Regions from separate parts of the Pseudomonas artemisiae genome, predicted to be linked through region 1. Evidence: predicted binding sites of a transcription regulator. Region 1 holds the regulator's gene; each other region holds the start of a gene.
The links. Region 1 encodes FliA, which starts transcription of late flagellar genes. Its sites were predicted from a motif close to CTAAAGTTTNNNNNNNNNNNGCCGNTAA; they were not measured.

Region 1 (3,275 bases):
GTCGATCTGGAAATTGACGATGGCGCTGTGCAGCTCGCGGGTCAGCTTGCCCACTTCCTGGTACAGGCCACGATCCCGGGTCTGGTTAAGCTCGTGAATCAGCTGCACCGCTTCGCCAAACTGGCCTTTTTCAAGGCTGTCGACCAATCGGCGGGCATGGGTTTTCAGGGTGTTTTCAAACTCACCCAACGGCAGATTTCTGGACTCCATAGCGCCCCCTGGCGGCCTTAGCTGTTCACGCGTTCGAAGATTTTTTCAATCTTCTCTTTAAGGACCTGTGCGGTGAATGGCTTGACCACATAACCGTTGACCCCGGCCTGGGCCGCTTCGATGATCTGCTCGCGCTTGGCTTCGGCGGTGACCATTAGCACGGGAAGGTGCTTGAGGCGGTCATCGGCACGGACCTGGCGCAGCAGGTCGATGCCTGTCATGCCTGGCATGTTCCAGTCGGTGACCAGGAAATCGAAACTGCCGTTTAGCAGCATCGGCAAAGCAGTGACGCCATCGTCGGCTTCGGAGGTATTCGTAAAGCCCAGATCGCGCAGCAGGTTTTTAATGATCCGCCGCATCGTCGAGAAATCGTCAACGATGAGGATTTTCATGTTCTTGTCCAAGTAGACCTCCAAGCAGTCTCAAACACGCCCGCTCCGGGACGCGCAATCAATCGAATTCGTTATGTATGCGCTACACCCCGCAACAAGAGGGCCTGCCCGCGACCAGCCACAACGCCAAAGCGAAGACCATCGCGAGCAAGCCCTACTGTCACGGCACTGTTTACCGCGCGGCGGCCCGCCATTCGCCAAGGCGGCTGCGCAAGCGCGCGGCGCATTGGCTGTGTAGCTGGCTCACCCGGGACTCACTCACCCCAAGCACTTCGCCGATTTCCTTGAGGTTAAGCTCCTCGTCGTAATACAACGCCAGCACCAGGCGTTCACGTTCCGGCAAGTTGGCGATGGCGTCGGCCAAGGCTGTTTGGAAGCGCTCGTCCTCCAGGCCTCGGGCCGGTTCGCCACTACCACTGGCGCCGTGTTCGTGCAGCCCTTCATGCTCGCCGTCCTGAAGCAGGTCGTCAAAGCTGAACAGGCGGCTGCCCAGTGTGTCATTGAGGATCGAATAATATTCATCGATCTTCATGTTGAGTTCGGCAGCAACCTCGTGATCTTTAGCGTCACGCCCGGTTCGCGCTTCAATCTTTCTGATTGCCTCACTCACGGTGCGGGTATTGCGGTGTACCGAGCGCGGTGCCCAGTCGCCTTTACGTACTTCATCGAGCATGGCGCCGCGAATTCGAATGCCGGCGTAGGTTTCGAAACTGGCCCCTTTGCTGGAATCGTATTTGTTGGCGACCTCCAGCAGCCCGATCATTCCCGCTTGGATCAAGTCCTCCACCTGAACGCTGGCCGGTAGCCGTGCCAGTAGGTGGTAGGCGATCCGCTTGACCAAAGGGGCATAGCGCTCGATCAGTTCATGCTGCTGCGATTGCCGAGAAGCATTGTTGTACATCCGGTATCCACTGGCGCTCATGAGACAGGCCCCGCACTGGTTTGCTGTACCAAACGTTCGACGAAGAATTCCAAGTGCCCCCGCGGGTTGGCGGGCAGCGGCCAGGTATCCACCTTCTGGGCGATGGCCTTGAAGGCCAGAGCGCATTTCGAGCGTGGGAAGGCTTCGTACACAGCGCGTTGCTTCTGTACGGCCTTGCGCACGGTTTCGTCATACGGCACCGCGCCCACATATTGGAGGGCGACGTCCAGAAAGCGGTCCGTCACCTTGGTCAGTTTGGCAAACAGGTTCCGCCCTTCCTGAGGGCTTTGAGCCATGTTGGCCAGTACACGGAAGCGGTTCATGCCGTAGTCACGGTTAAGCAGCTTGATCAGCGCGTAAGCGTCGGTGATGGAGGTAGGTTCATCGCACACCACCAGCAACACTTCCTGGGCCGCACGGACAAAGCTGACGACCGAATCACCAATCCCGGCCGCGGTATCGATCACCAGCACATCCAGGTTGTCACCGATTTCGCTAAAGGCCTGGATCAGCCCGGCATGCTGCGCGGGGGTCAGGTGCACCATGGTCTGGGTACCGGAGGCCGCGGGCACGATGCGAATGCCGCCCGGGCCCTGCAACAGCACGTCGCGCAGATCGCAGCGGCCCTCGATCACGTCGGCCAGGGTGCGTTTAGGGGTAAGGCCCAGCAGCACATCGACGTTGGCCAGGCCCAGGTCAGCGTCCAGCAGCATCACCCGCCGGCCGAGTTCGGCCAATGCCAATGAGAGGTTCACTGACACGTTTGTCTTGCCGACGCCGCCTTTGCCGCCGGTCACCGCAATCACCTGTACGGGATGCATGCTGCCCATTCGTTTTTTACCTTGTCACTGAGACGCTGGCTACACCACCGCCGGGCCGCCCTTGTGGCGAACCGGCACGACAACACCGTTGCACACCTAAGTGCTTCGACGGCTTGCCGCGCGTGATGCAGGTAGGTTTCAAACCATTCAGCAAGCCCTTTGGCCTGCTGTCGCGCAACCACTTGCGCATGCATTCATTCATTGTCATGCCCTCAACCCGCGCGCTTGCTAGGGCTGTGATACAGGTCGGCGAACATGTCGGCCATGGCCTCCTCGCTCGGCTCTTCCTGCATCTGGACGTTCACCGCGCGGCTCACCAACTGGTGCTTGCGGGGCAGGTGAAGGTCGTCTGGAATACGTGGGCCATCGGTAAGGTACGCCACCGGTAGCTCATGGCTGATGGCCAAGCTCAATACCTCACCCAGGCTCGCCGTTTCGTCAAGCTTGGTGAGGATACAGCCTGCGAGCCCACAGCGCTTGTAACTATGGTACGCGGCCGTTAATACCTGTTTCTGGCTGGTAGTGGCCAGCACCAAGTAATTGCGCGCCCGAATGCCCCGCCCGGCCAGGCTTTCAAGTTGCAGCTTAAGGGCCGGATCGCTGGCTTGCAGGCCAGCGGTATCGATCAGTACCACGCGTTTGCGCAGTAGCGGCTCCAAGGCTTGAGCCAGGGATTGGCCTGGGTCGACGTGAGTCACTGAAACGTTAAGGATGCGGCCCAGGGTTTTGAGCTGTTCCTGGGCGCCGATGCGGAAGCTGTCCATGCTCACCAGGGCAATGTTCTGCGCGCCGTACTTGAGTACATAGCGCGCCGCCATCTTGGCCAGGGTGGTGGTTTTACCCATGCCTGCCGGCCCAACCACGGAAATAATCCCGCCCTCTTCCAGAGGCTCCAGGTCTGGGGTGGAAATCATCCGCGCCAGGTGAGCC
Region 2 (3,275 bases), on a different contig from region 1:
GAGCTGGCGCCAGCCAGCGAAGGTGGCTTAGCCCTGTTCGCCAGCTAGCGCTAGCTCCTACGTCTTAAAAACGGTCAATCGTCGAAATCGCGCCAGCCGCCCATGTCTTTCCAGCGGTTGACGATACCGCAGAACAGCTCGGCGGTTTTTTCGGTGTCGTAGCGGGCCGAATGCGCCTCCCGGCCATCGAAGTCGATGTCAGCGCTCTGGCAAGCCTTGGCCAGTACCGTTTGGCCATAGGCCAACCCCGCCAGGGTAGCGGTGTCGAAGCTGGAGAACGGATGAAACGGGTTGCGCTTAAGGTCGTGGCGAGCAACCGCGGCATTAAGAAAACCCAAGTCGAAGCTGCTGTTATGGCCTACCAGAATCGCCCGCTTGCAGCCATTGGCTTTCAAGGCTTTGCGCACGCCACGGAAGATATCGGTCAAGGCGCTTTCTTCACTGACCGCCATGCGCAGCGGGTGGTCAAGCTTGATGCCTGTGAACTCCAAGGCTGCCGCCTCTATGTTAGCGCCGGCGAAAGGCTCTACCCGGAAGAACCAAGTGTGGTCCGGGAACACGAAGCCTTTTTCATCCATGCCAATGGTAGTGGCGGCGATTTCCAGCAGTGCATCGGTGGCGCTGTTGAAGCCACCGGTTTCTACGTCCACAACCACCGGCAGGTAGCCCCGAAAGCGGGCTGCCATAGGGTGGCGGCTACCTGCGCTAGAGGGGCCGTCCTGCTCGTCGTCGAAATGCTCGTCACTCATGCCGGTACCTCCGCCACACGCCATTGCAAGGTTTCGCCCGCGCGCAGCGGTACGACCTCATGCTCTCCAAAGGCCAGCGCCGAAGGCGCGACCCAGCTTTCTTTCACCAGCGTGATGCACTCCTGATTGACGGGCAAGCCATAGAAGTTTGGCCCGTGCAGGCTGGCAAAGCCTTCGAGCTTGTCGAGCGCGCCAGCTTGATCGAAGGCTTCGGCATACAGTTCAATGGCCGCATAGGCGGTGTAGCAGCCCGCACAGCCGCAAGCAGCCTCTTTGGCATGGCGTGGATGGGGCGCCGAGTCAGTGCCCAAGAAGAATTTGGCATTGCCGCTTGTAGCCGCCTCGATCAGCGCGGCCTGATGTAGGTTGCGCTTGAGAATAGGCAGGCAATAGAAATGCGGGCGAATGCCACCCACCAGCATGTGGTTGCGGTTATAGAGCAGATGGTGGGCCGTGATCGTCGCCGCGACGTTTTCACCCGCGCCATTGACGAAGGCCACTGCGTCGGCAGTAGTGATGTGCTCGAACACCACCTTAAGCCCCGGCACGCGGCTGACGATACGAGTCATATGCTCATCGATAAAGGCTTTTTCCCGATCGAACACGTCGACTTCGGCATGGGTGACCTCGCCATGCACCAGCAGCGGCAGGCCCGCCTCGGCCATGGCCTCGAGTACCGGGAACAACCCGTCGATGGAGGTCACGCCGGAATCAGAGTTAGTGGTAGCGCCAGCCGGGTACAGCTTGGCGGCGTGTACATAGCCACTGGCGAGCGCGGCGTGGATGTCTTCGGGGCGTGTGCGGTCGGTCAAGTACAGCACCATCAAGGGTTCGAAGCGACTGCCGGCCGGGCGGGCATCGAGAATGCGCTGGCGATAGGCGCCGGCTTGCTCGGCATTACGCACCGGCGGTACCAGGTTGGGCATGATGATCGCGCGAGCAAAGGTGCGCGCGGCGTCGGCCACGGTCTGGCCGAGGGCAGCGCCGTCGCGCAGGTGAATGTGCCAGTCATCTGGACGTAGCAGGGTAAGGCGGTCGGACATGGAGGGTACCAGGGGTAGAGCTCATGGGGCGCCGGCAGCAAAGCGTCGGCCGCGTAACGAGGCGGCCCGCTGCCTGTAGACGGACTTGCGCGAATCCTACCGTAAAAGCCTGCCTGGGGCATCCGCTTCAAGTTTGCGCGACCTCGACCGATACGCCTTGAGTACGCTGTCATCTTCTTCGGAGTTCGCCGTGGGCCCTCGTTACCTCGCCTGTTTATTCCTGATCGCTTGCAGCCTGGGCGCGGCCCCGGCGCTGGCCTTTACCTTCCAGACCCGTTTGGAAAATGTGGAGTGGAAGGTTGAAGGTGATGCCTTCGAGTGCCGGCTTACCCAGCCGGTGGCGGATTTTGGCGAGGCCCAGTTCATTCGGCGAGCAGGCGAAAAAGCCTTGTTTCGCTTGAGCACCAGCACCAACGCTCTAGGGACCGGCACGGCCAGCCTGATGTCCGCCGCCGCGCCCTGGCAGCCCGGGCGGGGCGACATCAGCTTGGGTTCGGCGCGGCTAAGCAGTGGTCCGACTGTACTGACCTCCAGCCAGGGTCAGGCCAGTGGCTTGATCAGCGGGCTGCTCGAAGGCCGTAGCGCCGTGGTGCGCGCCGTTTCCACTGACAGTGGCCAAGCCATGGACGTGCGCGTACTGCCGGTGAAGTTCAACAAAGCCTGGAGCGACTACCAGGCGTGCGCGGGCAAACTGTTGCCCATGAATTTCGAGCAGGTACGCATGGCTCAGATCCCGTTTCCAGGTACCGGTGTGGACTTGGATAACGCAGCCAAGGCCCGGTTGGATGTGATCCTGGCGTTTCTAAAGGCCGACCCTAGCGTCAACCATATCGAACTGGACGGCCACTCCGACAACAGTGGTAACCGCCTGACCAATCGGGAGCTGTCTCGCCGCCGTGCACTGTCCGTGGCTGATTACCTCAAGGCCCATGGCGTGCCCGAGGACCATATAGACGTGCGCTTCCATGGTGAGCAATACCCCGTGGCGCCTAACACGTCACCGGCCAATCGTGCGCGTAATCGCCGGGTGAATATCCAACTGGACAAGCGGCCGGTCATCGAGACCATTACCCCCACTTCGCAGGCACCTACGGCGCCCTTAACGACGCCTGCCACAGCGCCTGTGGCTGCACCGGCCATACCTGCTGCCGGGGCTTCAGCCGCTCCGACAAAACCCGCCGTGAAGAGCTGAACATACTGTCGCTAACGCTTGAACGCTGTCGCTTCACCAACACTTGCTGTCGCGCTACTGTAATTTAACGGCCATGGGCGGTAGAATCGGCGGCTTTAAGCAAAACCGGTGGAGTAATGGCATGGCGGACGTAAAAAAGGTCGTTCTGGCATATTCCGGCGGCCTGGACACCTCGGTGATCCTCAAGTGGCTGCAGGATACCTATAACTGTGAAGTGGTGACCTTCACCGCCGACCTAGGCCAGGGCGAGGAAGTCGAACCGGCTCGCGCCAAGGCTCAGGCCATGGGCGT
Region 3 (3,275 bases), on a different contig from region 1:
CGAGGATTTTCTCTACGTCGATGATTTCGACCAGTTGATCGTCTACCCGGGTCACCGCGGTAAGGTAGTGATCACGGCCGGTGCCCTTGGGTGGCGGATGGATCGCCTCCCAGTTCATGTTGACGATGCGCTCCACCGAGTGCACCAGAAACCCCTGAATCTTGGTGTTGTATTCGGTAATGATCACGAAGGTGTCCTGTACCGCCTCCAGCGAGCGCGAGCCCGTGGCCATGGACAGGTCGAGAATCGGGATGGTCGCGCCACGGATATTGGCCACGCCACGCACCACCGGGCTGGACTTTGGCATCAAGGTCAGCTTCGGGCACTGCAGCACTTCGCGAACTTTAAAGACGTTAATGCCATATAACTGTTTGCCGTTCAGACGGAACAACAACAGTTCAAGGCGGTTCTGCCCTACCAGTTGCGTGCGCTGGTTTACGGAATCCATCACACCAGCCATGTTAAACCTCCACCTTGTACTGTCGGCTTCGAGCCTCGCTCAGTGCTAGCGAGCCGTGATTTTGGCACGTCGCTTGCTCAAGCATAGCCATGAACGAGAAAACGCCATATTCACGACATCTGATCGCTACCCTGTATGGGTTGTTCGCAACCTTGTGTCTATTGGGGTCGGGGCGTGCGCTTGCCGACGACGTCACTGCACCCGAACAGCTTATCGGTGTGACTCAAGGGTTTCTTGAGTTCACGGTGGAAGATTATTTGGCAACCAGCCAGACCGAAGGCCGCTACGAAATAGAAGTCGCCAACTTGGACCCACGGCTACGCATGCCTCAATGTGACCGAGACCTGACCGCGCGCCTGGAGAGCCCTGCCATCCCCCTGGGCCGGGTTACGGTGCGCGTACGCTGTGAAGGCGGCTCACCTTGGACGGTGTTCGTACCCGCCACGGTGAAGCTGTTCCGCGAAGTGGTGGTCGCCACTCGGCCACTCAAGCGCGATACAGTGATCGCCGACGGTGACGTTGCCCTGCGCGAACGCGACGTTGGCCAACTCAATCAAGGCTTTTTGCCTTCGCTGGACCAGGCTGTCGGCCAACGGGTAATGCGACCGACGGTCATGGACCAAGTGCTGGCGCCGGTGCAGGTGGAGCAACCGGAAGTTATTCGCAAAGGTGACCAGGTGGTGATCACAGCCCGTACCGGCACCTTGGCGGTAAAAATGCCAGGCGAGGCCTTGAGCAATGGCGGCATGAATGAACAGATCCGGGTGCGCAACCTGAACTCACAGCGTGTAGTAAGGGCGCGGGTTACCGGTGCCGCTCAGGTGGAAGTGTCCATGTAAAGGCAAGCCGTGCTAGCGGCCTGGCCTTGATTTTCCTACACTTGGCGGATGAACCTTGCCTATTGGGTGCTTTCGAAAAATTACCCTAAAGTTTCTCGGCACCCGGTCGAAAACAAGGCAAGCGTCCAAACACCAAGGGGTTCATATCATGGTTATCGATTTCCGGAGCGTTACCGGCTCCACTCAAGTCTCAAGCACTGCGCGCACCACCGGTAGCAAGGCAGTTGGGGCTGTAGACGACGTCAAAAGCGTCAAGGAAACCAGCCAGGCGGGTGAATCCGTTCAGTTGAGCGATGTCGCTCAGCACATGAAGAAGGTCACCGAAAACCTGGGCACCGATGCGCCCGTCAATGCCGCGCGTATCGCCGAACTCAAGCAACAGATCGCAAGTGGCAGCTATCAGGTCGACAGCAGCCGTGTTGCCAGCAAAATGCTTTCCTTCGAGTCCTAAGCCCCCGCGGCTTAGGGTTTACCGGGCGCAATGATTACCAGAGCTCGCCATGCACGACACGACCTTGTTGCAACTGATTGAAGATGACATCGCGCCCGCCGAGCAACTCCAGGCGTTGCTGCGCGAAGAGTACACCGCGTTGCGGGGTCGTGACATGCAGTTGCTGGAAAACATTCTGGCCCACAAGCAGTCCCTGATCGTGCAGCTTGGCCAACATGGTCGGCGCCGCAGTGAACTGCTTGCCTCCCTGGGCCTGACCCCAGATGCTGAAGGGCTGGCGCAGTTGGCCGAGCAGTCTGTATTGGGCAAGGTACTGGTAGAGCGCGGTGAACACTTGGCGGGCATTCTTGCCGATTGCCAAGCGATCAACGAGCAAAACGGTCGAGCCATTGCCTTGCAGCAATTTGCCACGGCAAACCAGTTGAAAATCCTCAGCGGTGGTGATGCACCTTCGTTGTACACGGCCCGCGGCTCTACGGCGCGGCTGGCGACAGTACGGGCGTTCAGCCAGGCTTGACGTTCAGGTATCGCCACCACCACAGCAGTGGCACAATGCCTGCAACTTTTAGTGGGTTTGTAGCCCACTACGTTATCGCCCGGAGACCCGATCACTGTGTTCAACGCCCCAAGTGCGGATGATGCCCCGCAGCCGCCAAAGGTGCTCACTACGCCATTGGAAGTGCACGCTAACGTTAAGTCGCTGATGGATGGGCATGACCCCTTGATCGTGACGTTTACCGCGGGCCAGCAACGGTTTCAGAGCTATGTGGTAGAGGTGGATCGGGATGCTGGTACCTTTGCGCTGGACGAACTGATCCCGCGCGATGGCGAGCGCCTGCTGAACAGCGGCCAGCCCTTTCGAGTGGAGGGTTTCCATGACGGGGCGCGTATCGCCTGGGAGGCCCAGGGTACGTTTACGGTAGTGGACGACGAGCATGGCCGTAGCTATCATGGCCGCTTGCCCGCCGAGGTGATTTACCACCAGCGCCGCAACGCTTTCCGCGCTGCATTAAAGCTTTCATCTCTGGTTGATGTGGCCCTGGCAGGCGACAAGCTGGCCAAGACGCTGCGGGGGAAGTTGTTGGACCTGTCCGCAACCGGCTGCAAATTGCGCTTCGACGGTAACTGTGAGCATCTGCTGCAACTGGGGCAGGTATACGAACGGTTTTCAGCCGCCCTGCCCTTTGGCCCTATTACCACGCCTGTGGAGTTACGCCACCTTCACTTCGAGCAGCGGTTGAACACCACCTTCGCGGGCGTGCGTTTCCATACCATGACGGGGCTGGTGCAACGCAACGTGGAACGGTTCGTTTACCAGTTGCAGCGCAATGCCCGGCAATTCGAAAAGGACGACTTCTAAACCTCATCTGTAGGAGCCAGCAAGGCTGGCGAAGCGACCGATCCCAATTTGGCTCGGGCCATTGTTCGGCGGCTTCGCTGACGCCTACAGAGGCGGATGTCAATTATCCTTCATCTGATCTTCCACCACCTGCTCATCCACCCTTGGGTCCAAGGCGGCCACGAG

Region 2: the regulator FliA is predicted to act here: its motif matches at 1,919-1,946, upstream of ACWKV4_RS08510 (flagellar protein MotY).
Region 3: the regulator FliA is predicted to act here: its motif matches at 1,385-1,412, upstream of flgM (flagellar biosynthesis anti-sigma factor FlgM).

Annotation. Positions count from the first base shown of each region.
Region 1 covers NZ_JBSKHS010000009.1:28,008-31,282, reverse strand. The annotation lists gene ACWKV4_RS12180 (protein phosphatase CheZ) at 1-210, opposite strand, end outside; gene ACWKV4_RS12175 (chemotaxis response regulator CheY) at 228-602, opposite strand; gene fliA (RNA polymerase sigma factor FliA) at 775-1,524, opposite strand; gene fleN (flagellar synthesis regulator FleN) at 1,521-2,354, opposite strand; gene flhF (flagellar biosynthesis GTPase FlhF) at 2,558-3,275, opposite strand, start outside.
Region 2 covers NZ_JBSKHS010000005.1:200,244-203,518, reverse strand. The annotation lists gene rnt (ribonuclease T) at 75-749, opposite strand; gene pyrC (dihydroorotase) at 746-1,792, opposite strand; gene ACWKV4_RS08510 (flagellar protein MotY) at 1,983-2,984, shown strand; gene ACWKV4_RS08505 (argininosuccinate synthase) at 3,106-3,275, shown strand, end outside.
Region 3 covers NZ_JBSKHS010000008.1:24,464-27,738, forward strand. The annotation lists gene ACWKV4_RS11150 (chemotaxis protein CheV) at 1-460, opposite strand, end outside; gene flgA (flagellar basal body P-ring formation chaperone FlgA) at 550-1,299, shown strand; gene flgM (flagellar biosynthesis anti-sigma factor FlgM) at 1,448-1,750, shown strand; gene ACWKV4_RS11165 (flagella synthesis protein FlgN) at 1,800-2,267, shown strand; gene ACWKV4_RS11170 (flagellar brake protein) at 2,364-3,110, shown strand; gene ACWKV4_RS11175 (MFS transporter) at 3,210-3,275, opposite strand, start outside.